Regions from separate parts of the Nostoc sp. CCY 9925 genome, predicted to be linked through region 2. Evidence: predicted binding sites of a transcription regulator. Region 2 holds the regulator's gene; each other region holds the start of a gene.
The links. The regulator NtcA, encoded in region 2, controls nitrogen genes in cyanobacteria. The targets are predictions, from matches to a motif close to TNTGTANNNNNNNNTACANA.
Positions count from the first base shown of each region.

Region 1 (4,719 bases), on a different contig from region 2:
CTGTGACAATTCCTCAAGGAACTGCTATCCCTGTCAAGTATGACAAGGCAGAAAAAATTCTGGTCACCAAGGACGAAACAGCACCTTTGACACTGACAGTATCCCAAAGCGTGGTTACCCAAGAAGGATCTGTAGTGATTCCTGCTGGTAGCCAAGTTATTGGCCAACTCAAACCTGCTACAGGCGGTTCTCAATTCGTTGCTGAAAAACTGGTTTTGACCACAGGTCAAGAATATCAACTTAACGCAAGTTCTGAAGTGATTACTAAGACTGAAACCGTTAAAAAGGGTACTAGTACTGGATCAATCATTCAGAATACCGTGTTGGGTGCAGGAGCCGCCGCTGCGGTATCTGCCGTCACAGGCGATCGCGCCATTGCCACAGAAGAAGTTTTGGGTGGTGCTGGTATCGGGGCGTTGATTGGTCTATTCTTCGGTAGAAATAGTGTTGACTTAATAGCAATTGACCCAGATACCGATTTACAAATGACAATCAATCAAAACTTGTTGGTTTCACTTAGATAGTTATTGACATTGGGCATTGGTGAATGACAAATGACAAATGACTAATTCTCAACTTCCGGTAACCAAATAATAAATGTAGTTCCCGGTCTATTGGGTGAAGTTAATTTAGAGTTAATTGCAGGGCTGAAAACCTCGATTTCGCCCTGCATTTGTTCTATTAACTGTTTAGCGATCGCTAGCCCCAAACCTGTACCGGGGATTTCCGTTTGCGCCTGTACGCCCCGGTAATGGCGTTCTCCAAGATGCTCTAAATCTTCGGGTGGAATGCCAGGGCCATTGTCATTGATGACAATTCCTTGAAAATTACCTTTTTGTTGCCCACCTTGAATCAAAATCTTACCACCAGCAGGAGTGTATTTCAATGCATTATCGATGATGTTATTTAACACTTCTCGTAATGCTTTGATGTTGGCACGTACTAGGGGTAAATTGTATTTAAATTCGGTTATTAGTCTAAGTTTGCGCTCTTGTGCTATGGCTTTAGCTGATATTAATAATGGTTCTAATATATCTGCTAACGAGCAGTCAACTGTTTTATCTCCGGTTCCTGGCAATAATAGAGGCGGCTTCACATCTTTTTGCACAGTTGCTTCTAGAAATACTTCATCAGGTAGATGCAGTGGTGCTAAATCTGCCTGTGTCAAATCAATTACTTGCTCAAATTGTTGTAGTAATTCTTGGAGGCGATCGCTTTCTCGCACTATGCTATTTGCTACATCCCGATTAGTGTCTGCTGGTTTGAGTCGCTTCAACAAAAGTTTCCCAAAAGTCCGTAACGCTGTTAATGGGTTACGAAACTGATGTAACAGGTTATCTAACAAATCCTGCTGTTTTTCTTGAAGAATTTGTTGTTCGTGCAGCTGATGTTGTAACCATGCTCGTCGCTGATCTAAAATGCAAGCGATCGCCAGTGTTTGGGCTATGCGTTGAATCTGACTTTGCTCGTGTTCATTCCATTCTCGGTCTTTCCTACCAGTTACTAGCAACCCCATCATCACACCCTCATAGACCAGAGGTAAAACAATTTGGTTACCACTTAGTAGATATTCCTCTTGTAAATAAGGTTGGGATGCATCTGGTATCTCAGACTCCCATGAGGAATTTGAAGATTCCGATCCTGGTGTTAATAACCTTTGGTGATGATTAGGTAATACCAATACATTACCAACTTGAAGCTGCTTAGGTACTGTGCCGGCAGTTTCCTCTGTTTGCGGTAATAATGCTGTTTCCGGGTAAATCATCACAGGAATCAGTTTTGCCTCACCAGAGGGAGTCTCTACCAATTCTTGTGTTAGGTACACAATACTTAAAGTTGCTCCCAGCCCTTGGGCCAGCAGTGCTATTTGCTCCCGGCACAAAGCAAGAAAATCAGAACTGGCAGACATTAACATTTTTTAGCTCTTGCTCAAGATTACAGATTTTGAGGCATCATTAAGAGAGGATAGTTAGTTTTTACCTCATTCTTTTAATACAGCTTAGCTGAAATCTTCTGAGTGATGTTTTGTACCAGCGAATTATTATCGTTAGAAAGTTTTGTTTTATCTATACCTCTAAAGATATTAATTTTAATTGGATCAAAAGTTAAAAAACTATTGATTTTTTGAACTAGAACTTCTATAATGACGACGGATTTTGTAGCTATCACTACAATCTATAGCTTGAAAGAGGAGGACAATAGGTTGGCAAGGAGACGCAAAAGAAAAAGTCGTCGTCGTCAGGAAGGACGGCGCATTCTGGAACATGTGCCTCAATATAGCATCGAAAGTGGCGAAGAAAAACCTGTGACAGCAGCGAGAAGGTTCATTCAAGCTGAAGGGATATTGCCACCAGCATTGCTACTCGTAAAGCGAAACGAACACACCACAGACCGTTATTTTTGGGCAGAAAAGGGACTGTTTGGTGCTCAATACGTAGAGGAAAACCATTTCTTGTTTCCCAGCCTGAGGACTTTAGAAACTCCTCCAGGTCAAGAACCCCTTGCTTTAACTGCTCGATGAAAAATTGGTCATCTCAAGCATTGAATGTGGTCCCTGACTATTAATTAACTGGCAAAGTTGCTAAGTTTATGCAAAATTTAATTTTTTTTTAGTTTGTAGGTGATTTGCCAGTCAGCCTATTCTGGGCACTTGAAAAGGCAATACGTGTCAAACCACGCTAGCTTGCATGGCTTGGTACTTGCTTGAAAGATGTATAAAGGAGTGGATATAGAGCCAAGCGCATCAAAAAGCGCTAGTGAAGTTGCGCTCTTATCCAATAGATTGGAAGGCAAGCTCTGTCAACGAATTGAAATCAATCAATTCAGATTTTTACTCACAACGGGAGTTATGGATAAAATTGGCAAAGCAGCAGTTTTGATTTCCTCCTTACTACTTTTCATTGCCTTCAGAGTAGGTCAGGTCATAAAGGGAATACCTCATAAGTTAAGAGATGGTCATAAAAACCAACAATTATTTACCAGCCTTTAACTGTAGAGTCCTCCGTAACTCAGTGAGTTCATCTCGATGGGCAACTACAGTAACCTTACTTGAGGGGGTTTGTTCGCTCTGAGTTGTTTCTACCTTGAGCAACACCTTCTCAAGTCTTCCAGATTTTTTCCAATAAAACACACCACTCAAAGGTGAGAGCAGTACCATAGCAAGAATTAAGCTACTAAAGCTAGGAAAAAGTAGGTACACCACTAGTGAGAGACAAACAATACCAGTAGCTGACAGTAGGGTGAGAAATATAGCTAAGAACCAGCTAGGGCGAACATTACCTTCAAAAGTCACTTGGTTTTGTTCTCGGTCTACCGCTGCCACTCGGTAAGACCGCGATCGAAAATACTCTCTTAATTGAGACATGAAAGCGGCTTCGTCTTGTTCGGATACTAAGTGTGCTGTTTCTGTGCGGTCTTTAGTTGAAGCACGAATAAAGAAAAACAGCCCAACCGATAACAACAAGGTGAGCAGCAACGTAGATGGCAGAATAGGAGTATCCATAACTAATTGTTATTGTTTGACTGGAGGAGACTTATTCATTATCAATTATTCGTTACTTTGTTCGCCCGTTGATGTAGTCTTGCCAAAGAAAAGCTAAATTCTGCGCTTGAACTTGCCATTCTGGAGAAACTTGGTACATCCGCCTGGGGCGTCCCCGTCCTTCGAGTTTTTTCCAATATCCATTGATTGCCCTTTCGTCTTCCAGAAACTTGATTGCACTGTAAAGTACAGTATCGGAAAGCCTATGGGTGGGATATTCAGTTTCTAATCGTTGGATTAACTCGGTGCCGTAGGATTCACCTTCTAACAAAATAGACAGTATGTAACAAACTGCTAATTCCTGACAAAGGTAAGTTGGCGGAGGATTTTCAAAGAATTGATATATATCCTCAAGTTTCATGGTTAGTGAATGGCTAAAAAAATGCCTTAGGGTAAGGTCTACAATCCTCGTAGTCAGTATATAGTGCTACTCTTAGATGAGTAATATATAAAGCTACTTAAGCTAAATTTCCAAAGCGAAAACACCAAATGATTGCCCACGCCTTTGAAGTTGTGGAACTGGTTTGTGAGTTTCAGGGTATAGGATAGTATTCTCCTACCCAAGCTAAATCAGGTATGGTGAGGAGGGAACAGACAGTGGGGAAGTCACTGTTTTGGTGTTAAGCGATGCCGAGTTTATTAGAACTGCTTAAGCAATAAGATGCCATCGAAGAAATTTTACAGGTAAAATGCTATTTTGTCTGTAAAACTTAATAAACACTTTTTTTTACAGTGATTTTCCCAATGCAAATTTTAAAAACTGAAGCTAAAGAATATGTTTATGTTCAAACTGCTACTTTTGTAAACATACCTGGGTAGTAACTATTAATAATTTTCTAGGGTTGAGATCCTCTTGTGGTATCTGGTAAATGTGATAGTAAATTTATCAAAAAGAGCCAAAGGGGAGGGGAAAGAAAAGGAACATAGTGGGAGAAGTTCTAACACTTTAAATGCGTATGGGACATTGGGAATGTTGACTTTTGAGCAGAACCGGAGACGTTTCCGTTGTTCTGGTAAGGAGTTATTTTTGCCCCTCTACTCCCCCGTCCTGTGTTAGGGGTTCTACCATAGACCTCTGCTCCTCTACCCTCCATCTCCCCACTTCCCTTAAAAGCACCTAGCACATTGGTGATTCACTATATGTCACAAACTCCCGATGCCCCATCGTCTTCTTCTAA
Region 1 covers NZ_CAWUDO010000020.1:100,060-104,778, reverse strand. The annotation lists partial or broken gene ACM0OY_RS13475 (S-layer homology domain-containing protein) at 1-524, shown strand, start outside; gene ACM0OY_RS13470 (ATP-binding protein) at 566-1,915, opposite strand; gene ACM0OY_RS13465 (DUF3155 domain-containing protein) at 2,204-2,521, shown strand; gene ACM0OY_RS13460 (hypothetical protein) at 2,711-2,989, shown strand; gene ACM0OY_RS13455 (cofactor assembly of complex C subunit B) at 2,972-3,502, opposite strand; gene ACM0OY_RS13450 (PadR family transcriptional regulator) at 3,555-3,902, opposite strand; gene ACM0OY_RS13445 (DUF3611 family protein) at 4,682-4,719, shown strand, end outside.
Region 1: the regulator NtcA is predicted to act here: its motif matches at 2,156-2,175, upstream of ACM0OY_RS13465 (DUF3155 domain-containing protein).

Region 2 (4,719 bases):
ATTGAATTTGAATTTTCAGTAAAGTTAATTTAAAGTTAGCCCTGTTTGAATATGACAATTCTGAAAAAATATAAATTTTAGGCAAGTCAACGTAGTTTATACAATAATCCGTCGTTTTTCAATGAGGTAATTACTAGGAGAATTTTACTAATAAGTCAATTTAATGACACTTAATTTTTGATAGAAAATATGTAACGAGTAACAGTTGTTGCCAACATTAAAATCGGCAGTCTTCAGGTTTGAGATAGAAAATTATTTAGCAATCAGATGAATTAAACGAGTTATTTTTTGCTTTGATTTGTTGAATAAAAAACTCTTCTAGGGACTGATGGGACAAGTTCATGGCAATAATTTTACCCTCCATGAGACGAAGACTAGCAAGAAAATCATAGTAATCATCTTGTAGTGTACCTTGCCAGGAACCATCAGGCTCAAATATCAAAGTAGGTAGCCATTTTTTGAGAATTTCCCAGTCTCCACCTTGACCTTTAACGTGATATGTGTTGCTTCCACCTAAAAGTTCATTGAGGGAACCAGAGCAAATTAATTCACCTTGAGCGAGGATGGCAATGCGATCGCAAATCTGTTCTACTTCACTGAGAATGTGGCTGTTGAAAAAAATCGTCTTGCCAGCGGCTTTTAGAGCCAGAATAATTTCCCGCATTTGGTAGCGTCCCAGAGGATCGAGACCAGACATCGGTTCATCTAGAAAAACCAATTCTGGCTCGTTAATTAGCGCCTGTGCCATACCAACACGCTGTAACATTCCTTTGGAGTATCGGCGCAGCAGTTTTTTGCGGGCATCGGCTTGGGATAAACCTACTAATTCCAGCAGTTGGGGAATGCGTCGGTGTTGTACGCTTTCAGGAATTTGGAATAGCCCAGCTGCTAACTGCAAAAACTCCCACCCGGTCAGATAATCATACAAATAAGGATTTTCTGGTAGGTAGCCGATGTATTGCTTAACATTGCGATCGCCAAGTGGCTTACCTAACAATAATCCTCGTCCATCAGTTGGACGAATAATCCCTAACAACAGTTTTAAAAGCGTAGTTTTACCAGCACCGTTCGGTCCTAACAGGCCAAAGGTTTCGCCTTGATAAACTTTTAAACAACAGCTTTTAAGAGATACGACTTTTTGATTTAGCCAAAAACCAGTAGGATAAACTTTTCGCAACTCAGAAGTTACGACTACTGGCAAAGTGTTTGTCGTATTCACTTGAGAATCAGGGTCATCTGGAACAGACTTCATCTCGGTTCAATCAACAATTAGCAGCTTGGTATTTATTACAAGTTACCCGACAGGGTGATAATAATCACCACTTAGTGTGATAATTATTGCAAACAGAGTGAGTGCTGAGTCAAGAGTTAGGAGTTACTATTGTCTCCTTTGCCCCTCTGCCCTTTACAAGATGCCTTTAGAACTAGGAATCGCGCCAGCACGACGAGGATCGATTTCCACTGCTAGGCGTGTTGCCCTCGCAAAGGCCTTAAATGTCGCCTCAATAATGTGATGAGAATTAATGCCATCGAGTTGCCGAATGTGTAGTGTCATTTGGCTATGGTTAACCAATGCCACAAAGAATTCACGTACCAGCTGGGTGTCATAAGTTCCTACGCGCTGGGTAGGAATTTGTAAACCGTAGCTCAGGTGAGGGCGTCCAGAAAAGTCCAGCGCTACCTGAACTAAAGCTTCATCTAATGGTGCAAGGAAATTACCAAAGCGAGCAATGCCTTTCTTGTCGCCTAGTGCTTGGTTCAAAGCTTGTCCTAAGGTAATACCTACATCTTCATTGGTATGGTGGTCATCAATTTCCCAGTCTCCCTTAGCTTGGATATCTAAGTCAATCAACCCGTGGGAGGCTATTTGATGCAACATGTGATCCAAAAACGGAATGCCTGTTGCTGCTGTGCATTTTCCTGCACCATCAAGGTTGATGGTAACTTGGACATCAGTTTCCCCTGTGGTGCGATGAACAGTAGCAATCCGAGGGGTTGTAGTTAACTGGTTGTAGTTGGAATTAGCTTTGGTGATTTGCATAATAACTAGGGACTGGGGACTGGGGACTGGGGACTGGGGACTGGGGAATAGGGACTGAGGATTAAGGACTGAATTTTTACCAATACCCAGTAGCTAATCCCCAGTCCCTAATTACATTCCCATAATTTCATATCCTGCATCTACATACAGAACTTGTCCGGTAATGCCACTGGACAAATCACTGCATAAAAAAGCCGCAGTGTTGCCCACTTCAAGCTGAGTGACAGTCCGTCGCAGGGGAGCTACTTGCTCTACATGATGAATCATATCTAATATTCCGCCCACTGCTGAAGATGCCAAAGTCCGGATAGGGCCTGCGGAGATTGCATTGACGCGGATATTTTGCGGCCCTAGTTCGGCGGCCAGGTAACGCACACTCATTTCTAAACCTGCTTTGGCAACTCCCATGACGTTATAGTTAGGGATTGCCCTGACACCTCCTAAATACGTCAGGGTGACAATACTACCTCCCTCGGTCATCAAGGGTTTAGCTGCACCGCTTAACTGCACCAGAGAATAAGTACTAATCTCTAAAGCAGTTTTGAAGCCAGAACGAGAGGTTTGACTAAAATCTCCTGTCAAATCCTCTTTGTTGGCAAAGGCTAGACAATGAATCAGGATGTCTAGCTTTCCCCACTTATCGCGTACTGTTTCAAAGGTAGATTGAATTTGTTCGTCGTCTTGAACATTACAGGGAAGAAATAAGCTGGGGTTGAGGGGTTGGACTAATTCGGCAACTTTTGTCTCCATTTTGCCGCGTTCATCGGGCAGATAGGTAATTCCCAGATTTGCTCCTGCTTTGTGCAACTGTTGGGCGATGCCCCAGGCAATGGAGCGGTTATTGGCAATACCTGTAACCAAAGCATTTTTTCCAGTCAGATTCAGCATAGGAATTGTTAATGCGATCGATGATTAGGAGCATACTAGAATCTGAGGCTAGTTTGTCTTCGTTTTACACAGGATTTGCAAAAATGAATATTGGTAAGGGTCTTTGCTGTCAGAAAATTCTTGATTCTTTCTAAAGATATTCTCAAGTTGTCTTTATTTGTTCTTCAAAAAAGCTTTTTAATACAGCTACTTGGAACCGTTTATCAACAATTTATAGCTGAATAGATCGACAATTATGTATCATTATAAACAAAGAGTTAGGAAGCAATTAGTTGGAGTATAGGAAAGTACAGAAAGGTTGACGGTGCTTTATTGAATTTTCAGGTGTATTCTTAGGTAATTAGTTTTTGTTTTTCCGGCATTGGGTAGGGGAAGGGAGATGATCGTGACACAAGATAAAGCCCTAGCAAATGTTTTTCGTCAGATGGCGACCGGGGCGTTTCCGCCAGTTGTGGAAACGTTTGAACGCAATAAAACGATCTTTTTTCCTGGCGATCCTGCCGAACGAGTTTATTTTCTTTTAAAGGGTGCTGTGAAACTTTCCAGGGTGTACGAGGCAGGAGAGGAAATAACGGTAGCACTATTGCGAGAAAATAGTGTTTTTGGTGTATTGTCATTGCTGACAGGAAATAAATCGGATAGGTTTTACCATGCAGTTGCATTTACCCCTGTGGAATTACTGTCGGCACCAATTGAACAAGTTGAGCAAGCACTCAAGGAAAATCCAGAATTATCAATGTTAATGCTGCGAGGTCTGTCTTCGCGAATTTTACAGACAGAGATGATGATTGAAACTCTTGCTCACCGAGATATGGGTTCCAGGTTGGTGAGTTTTTTATTAATTCTTTGTCGTGATTTTGGAGTTCCCTGTGCAGATGGGATCACAATTGATTTGAAGTTGTCTCATCAAGCGATCGCTGAGGCAATTGGTTCGACTCGTGTTACAGTTACAAGGCTACTAGGGGATTTGCGTGAGAAAAAGATGATTTCTATCCACAAGAAGAAGATTACTGTGCATAAACCCGTTACCTTAAGTCGGCAGTTCACATAAAAACAATTGGAGTTAGCGGAGTCGGCACGTGTTGTGTTTTTCAAGATCGCACTAAATAGCTAAAGGAAAATCTAAAATTGAGTAATTTCAGCTATTGCCAACCTCCACTTCTCCACAGAAAATGCTTAAAAGTAGTAGGCTGTATCTGGAAGGATTTCGGTAGCTAAACATGACCACCGGATACATCCTCATCGCAGCAATTTTAATTCTGGGAGGCGTAATTGCAACCGTGGGCGATCGCATCGGCACACGAGTTGGCAAAGCCCGCCTCTCACTCTTTAACCTTCGCCCAAAAAATACCGCAGTATTAGTAACAATTTTTACTGGCGGTTTGATTTCAGCATCAACCTTAGGGATTTTATTCGCTGCTGATGATAAATTGCGGCAAGGAGTCTTTGAGTTAGAAGATATTCAAACAGACCTCAGGCAAAAGCGGGAACAGTTAAAAACCGCAGAAACCCAGAAAAGTCAGGTAGAGAGTCAGCTAAATCAAGCAAGAATCGCCCAAGCAAAGGCACAACAAGACTTGCAAGCAATTAATCAATCCTTGCAGGCGGTCAATGCTAAGCAAAGGGAAACTCAAGCCCAGCTTAACCGCACCATTGAGCAGCAAGCCCAAACTCAAACTCAACTCCAGCGCACTCAGGGGCAACTAAATATAGTTGTCAGTCAGTACCAAAAAGCCATAGCTGAACTGCAAAGCGTTTACAATCAGCGACAGGAACTACAGGCAGCAGTT
Region 2 covers NZ_CAWUDO010000013.1:54,863-59,581, forward strand. The annotation lists gene ACM0OY_RS09610 (ABC transporter ATP-binding protein) at 257-1,252, opposite strand; gene hisB (imidazoleglycerol-phosphate dehydratase HisB) at 1,406-2,041, opposite strand; gene fabI (enoyl-ACP reductase FabI) at 2,153-2,929, opposite strand; gene ntcA (global nitrogen regulator NtcA) at 3,309-3,980, shown strand; gene ACM0OY_RS09630 (DUF3084 domain-containing protein) at 4,150-4,719, shown strand, end outside.

Region 3 (4,719 bases), on a different contig from region 2:
TGGTAATTCGTCAACCAACTGAATAATAGATTTATCCATCAGCCGATCCTCAAAACTCTAAACGATTCTTACAATACGGATCAGAATCGCGCACATAATAAGTGCCAATTGCTACTTAAAAAAGCAGCAATTGTGGTCAAAGCTGCGTGAATTACTGAACCGTATTAATAGAGTTCCCAGAATTGGCTAAAAAATAACTTCCAAGAACGCGATGTCAAGTTGTCGTTCAAAAGCCAGAATATATAAGGAATCTAGTCAATACTTTTCGGATAAGTGCCAACAACTTCTTTGATGATCTGGGGAAAGGGAAAAGGCAAAGGGGTAAGGGGTGAATTTAAACCTTTTCCCTTTAACCTTGCTTTTTAAAACTTTTAGTTTTTCCAACTCAAAAACCGTGCATAAATATAAGCAATTGTTTCATCAAGAACTGTTCGCACCCCTTGGCTAGAACCCCACCATTTGTTCGGATCGTAATCTTGGGTTTTAGCAGCGATCACACCAACTTGAATGTCAGGATTCAGTATATTTTTAAAAATTAACCAACTCCTACGGGTATGAACGTCCAAGGAAAAAAGATTAATTGATTCTACTTTTAAATTAGAATTGGATAGCCAGCGATAAAATTCGGCAGCAGAGGCATAACTCCGATCTTTAACTACATAAGGTGTGGGAACAGCTACTACTTTTTCTGCTTCTAAACCGAGTTTATTGAAGGTGGCGGCTGTAACTTCTGCAAAATTATTGTATCCAGTAAGATAAGTTCCTTTTCCTAATGTACCCCCGGTAGTAATTATTTGACGATAAGAACCGTTTTTAAATTCAAGTAACGCTTCTTCTATAGCGTAATCTGGTAGCCATCCTTCAACAACTAATATTTCTGCTGATTTGATACGAGAAGTTACGGCGAGATATGAGTGTACATGAGTAATACTCAAAAATATTAAAAAAGCAACCACAGCGATTGCAATCGCCCACCCCGGAGCCGTAAGTGTCCACATTTCTTGGCGTTTTATTAGTTTGACTTTTGGAAATTTTTGACGCCGACGATTTTTTGTCCGCATTAAACTTTGGAGAGACGCTGTTGTTTTAAGTAAGCAAATACAGACTTATCGCCAATATCAGCAGAAATTGGTTGCACTGTTTTTCGCAGAGCAAATACCAAAAACAACGTTGCCCAAATTCCTAATAAAATACCTTCCCACTGAATTGGTAAAACTCCTACTAAATGTCCTAACAATAGAACTGGTACTAGTGGAGTTAACACTTTAGTCTCCAAGCGATTGAAGCAAAAAGCTTCTTTAAAATAAATACCTGTCAAAGCAACGAAAATAAAACCAACTCCAAATAAAGTAAGAGGCTGATTGTAAATAGTAACGGCCAAAGGTTCACTACTAGATAGAGCTAAAATTGCAGATGTGATAGTACCGATCGCCCAAAAAATTTGCAACATTCGGTGTAGTATTATCATGTAGATATGAATGGTAAATAAACTTACACTGAGAGCCAAAATAAAACAAGCATATAGAGGTGTCAGCGCACTTAGAACAGTCGGGTTATTGTTGAGCAAAACCAAACCGCTACCGACGGCAAAGCTGAGTGCAGCTATCATTAACCCAGCGCGGTAGATAATTACCCCAGTGCGATCGTTTGAAGTGATTGTAAATTCTCCAAACTGACCTTGATAAACTTGTGGTGCAGGTAGTGTTTGCGTAGTCATAGCGAAAGATATAGTTATGATTGCTTAGTGGAGTGGTACGGTAAATTGCTGAATGGTTACTTTTATTATTATGGGCAATGATACGAATTTAATGTGAGTATTTCTAAAAGTATGCTCTAGGATATATGAATAATCGGATTTTTCAATCTAGGATGTGTTGACAATTGACAGTTGACAGTTCTGATGAGAGCCAGTTGCTTCAACTCTTTGAACCACCAAGAGTACACTGGCTACTGTCAACTGTCATCAGTTAACATTCAACAAACAGTTCTGATTTTGTCAGAAAAACAAGACTTGTAGCGCATCTTGTAAATTCAGCTGTAACTGTGAGTGAGCATTGCCGCTATTAACAGCAATTTCCACCCACCCGTGACTGTCAATTAAAGCCATCGCCTCTCCCTCTTTGACATTACTATAAGTTTCACATGCTGGTATACTCAACCCAGCAGCCTGTACGTACCAGCTTTTACCTTGGACGTAACTTCCAGGAATGTTGCTCACTAAATTGCCAAAGCCATCGATATATTGAATGGAACCCAGTACACCAGTTGTTGTTTGCTTGCACTCGGCAATATCCAGCTTAACCAAACTGGCTGGATCGATGTGTTGTCCTAGCTGTTTGAGAGGGACACCACTAGCAAGATTAGCTCCCACTGGTGCAAAGATATCTCTACCGTGAAAAGTCTTGCTTGGTTGGGGAGTTCTCCAATAGTTAAGATTTGTGACTTCCACGACTGCGATCGCCGGACTTTGACTTAATACTCCGCTGAAAATGCCATTATCTGGTCCGACGAGAAACCCTTGAGCAAATTCTACTGCGATCGCCCGTCGCCTGCTGCCCACACCTGGATCTACCACTGCTACATGCACTGTCCCAAGTGGGAAATAAGGATAAGCATTCATCAAAGAAAACCGGGCTGCGGCTATGTCTTGGGGTGGAATTTGGTGGGTCAAGTCTACCACCATGATTTGAGAGTTGATTTGAGCTATGACTCCTTTCATTACGCCCACATAGACATCGCGATCGCCAAAATCGCTCAGCAAAGTCACCACTGGTTGTTGACCGATGCAGTTTTCATACATAATTTGACTAAAATTTAGATAAAATCAAAAATTTCTGTAGCAACAGCTACAAAATATATGCTATGTTAAGAATACAAGACATAAAGACAAACAATTAAAGAGGTAATTCTTATGAGTCAAGGTAGATTACAGGCTGCCAGGAAGGCACAAGAAGCTCACAGAGAGAATATTCAAAAAAGCTTAGAACATCGCTTGCAAGTAGCCAGAGCAAAGGGCGACGAACAGCTGATTCGTCAACTAGAAGCTGAGATGAGGTATTCCAGCTAAATCAAGTTTTCACTGTTCATAGTTTTGTTGTGTACCCCGCCACGGCGGGTTTTTTGTTTTCAGGGAGTTTCCAGGTAATAGCGCCAATCAGCTGTACGGCCCTACCTTTTTTACCAAACTTTACTCATATTCAAAATAAAACCAGGCAATATCGGATCGCCACTAACGCTAGCAGGATTATCCAAACATTCCTCTGATAATCCAGGACGATGAATATAAACTTTGCGTTGCTTACGGTCAATTAACCAGCCTAACTGTATTCCTGGCTCATTCATATATTCCTCCATTTTTTCCTTCAAAGTTTGGAGGTTGTCGCTAGGAGATTTGAGTTCAACTACAAAATTTGGACAAATGGCAATACGGTTCGGATAAGCAGGGGAGGCAGGGGAGGAAAAAGGATCTATTGTTCAGTAATTCTTCTCTCCCCATGCTCCCCCTGCCTGCCTCAACAAAGAAATTCCTTAAGCGAACGGTATTGGGCAGCCTTGCGTCTAATGCAGGAAATCATTTTCAGATTTACTTGTTAGGCTGAGGAGTTAACCGCAGATAGGGTTTAACTTCCTCATAGCCTTTGGGGAATTTTTCTTTGAGGACTTCTGGATCTTTGAGTGAGGGGACAATTACACAATCGTCTCCATCTTTCCAGTCAGCTGGGGTCGCCACGCTGTAGTTATCAGTCAATTGCAGAGAATCAATGACCCGCAAAAGTTCGTCAAAGTTGCGTCCTGTGCTGGGGGGATATGTGAAAGTGAGACGGAGTTTCTTATTAGGGTCAATTACGAAAACCGATCGCACTGTTACAGCTGCGTTGGCATTGGGGTGGATCATATCATAAAGGTCAGAAACCTTGCGATCTTCATCTGCCAAAATTGGGTAGTTAAGAGTCGTGCTTTGAGTTTCTTCGATATCTCCTATCCAGCCGTTGTGTGATTCAACATTATCAACGCTAAGTGCGATCGCTTTGACATTGCGCTTGTCAAATTCTGGTTTGAGCTTGGCAACTGTGCCGAGTTCTGTTGTACAAACAGGTGTAAAATCAGCGGGATGAGAGAACAGCACAACCCAGCTGTCACCTGCCCATTCGTAAAAATCGATGTCGCCGTGTGTTGAGGCTTGTTTAAAGTTGGGTACTGTATCACCTAAACGGAGAGCCATGTGAGATTCCCTGTAGTTAGAAAAGCATATGTGTTCTACTTTGCCATCATGACATAAAACCCCTATTCCCCAATCGGGCTTTAGCGGTTTGAAACAAAATTTTAGGTTGTTAAGACTCTCGTATAAGGGACTGGGGACTGGGGAGATGAGAAGATGGGGAGATGGGGAGTCAAGAGTGAGGAGTGCTGAGTACAGACACGATTAACCCTTGTCTGTACAAGAGTGTTGAGTTAGGAATTCTCCCTTCCACCCCTCTTTGTCTGGCTCTTTCCCAGTCCCCAGTCCCTTTTTCTGACAATGATTGTAATACTTTTGACTGTTGGTGTTATCCTCAGCACAACTGCGAGTTTTATTTTCGGAGTTCCGTGGTTGATGCCTTTTTTAGGTGCTGCTGTACCCTATCCTATTTTGTTTTTACAAGTGCGTCGTCAACAATATAAAAGTGCTTTTTGGTGGATGTTACTCTGGGGAGTGTTCCAGAGTATTGCTGTAATTGT
Region 3 covers NZ_CAWUDO010000131.1:2,990-7,708, reverse strand. The annotation lists gene ACM0OY_RS35425 (Tudor-knot domain-containing protein) at 1-39, opposite strand, end outside; gene ACM0OY_RS35420 (YdcF family protein) at 372-1,061, opposite strand; gene ACM0OY_RS35415 (DUF2301 domain-containing membrane protein) at 1,061-1,717, opposite strand; gene ACM0OY_RS35410 (S-adenosyl-l-methionine hydroxide adenosyltransferase family protein) at 1,997-2,800, opposite strand; gene ACM0OY_RS35405 (hypothetical protein) at 2,912-3,067, shown strand; partial or broken gene ACM0OY_RS35400 (Uma2 family endonuclease) at 3,178-3,420, opposite strand; gene ACM0OY_RS35395 (peroxiredoxin) at 3,584-4,222, opposite strand; gene ACM0OY_RS35390 (hypothetical protein) at 4,520-4,719, shown strand, end outside.
Region 3: the regulator NtcA is predicted to act here: its motif matches at 2,834-2,853, upstream of ACM0OY_RS35410 (S-adenosyl-l-methionine hydroxide adenosyltransferase family protein).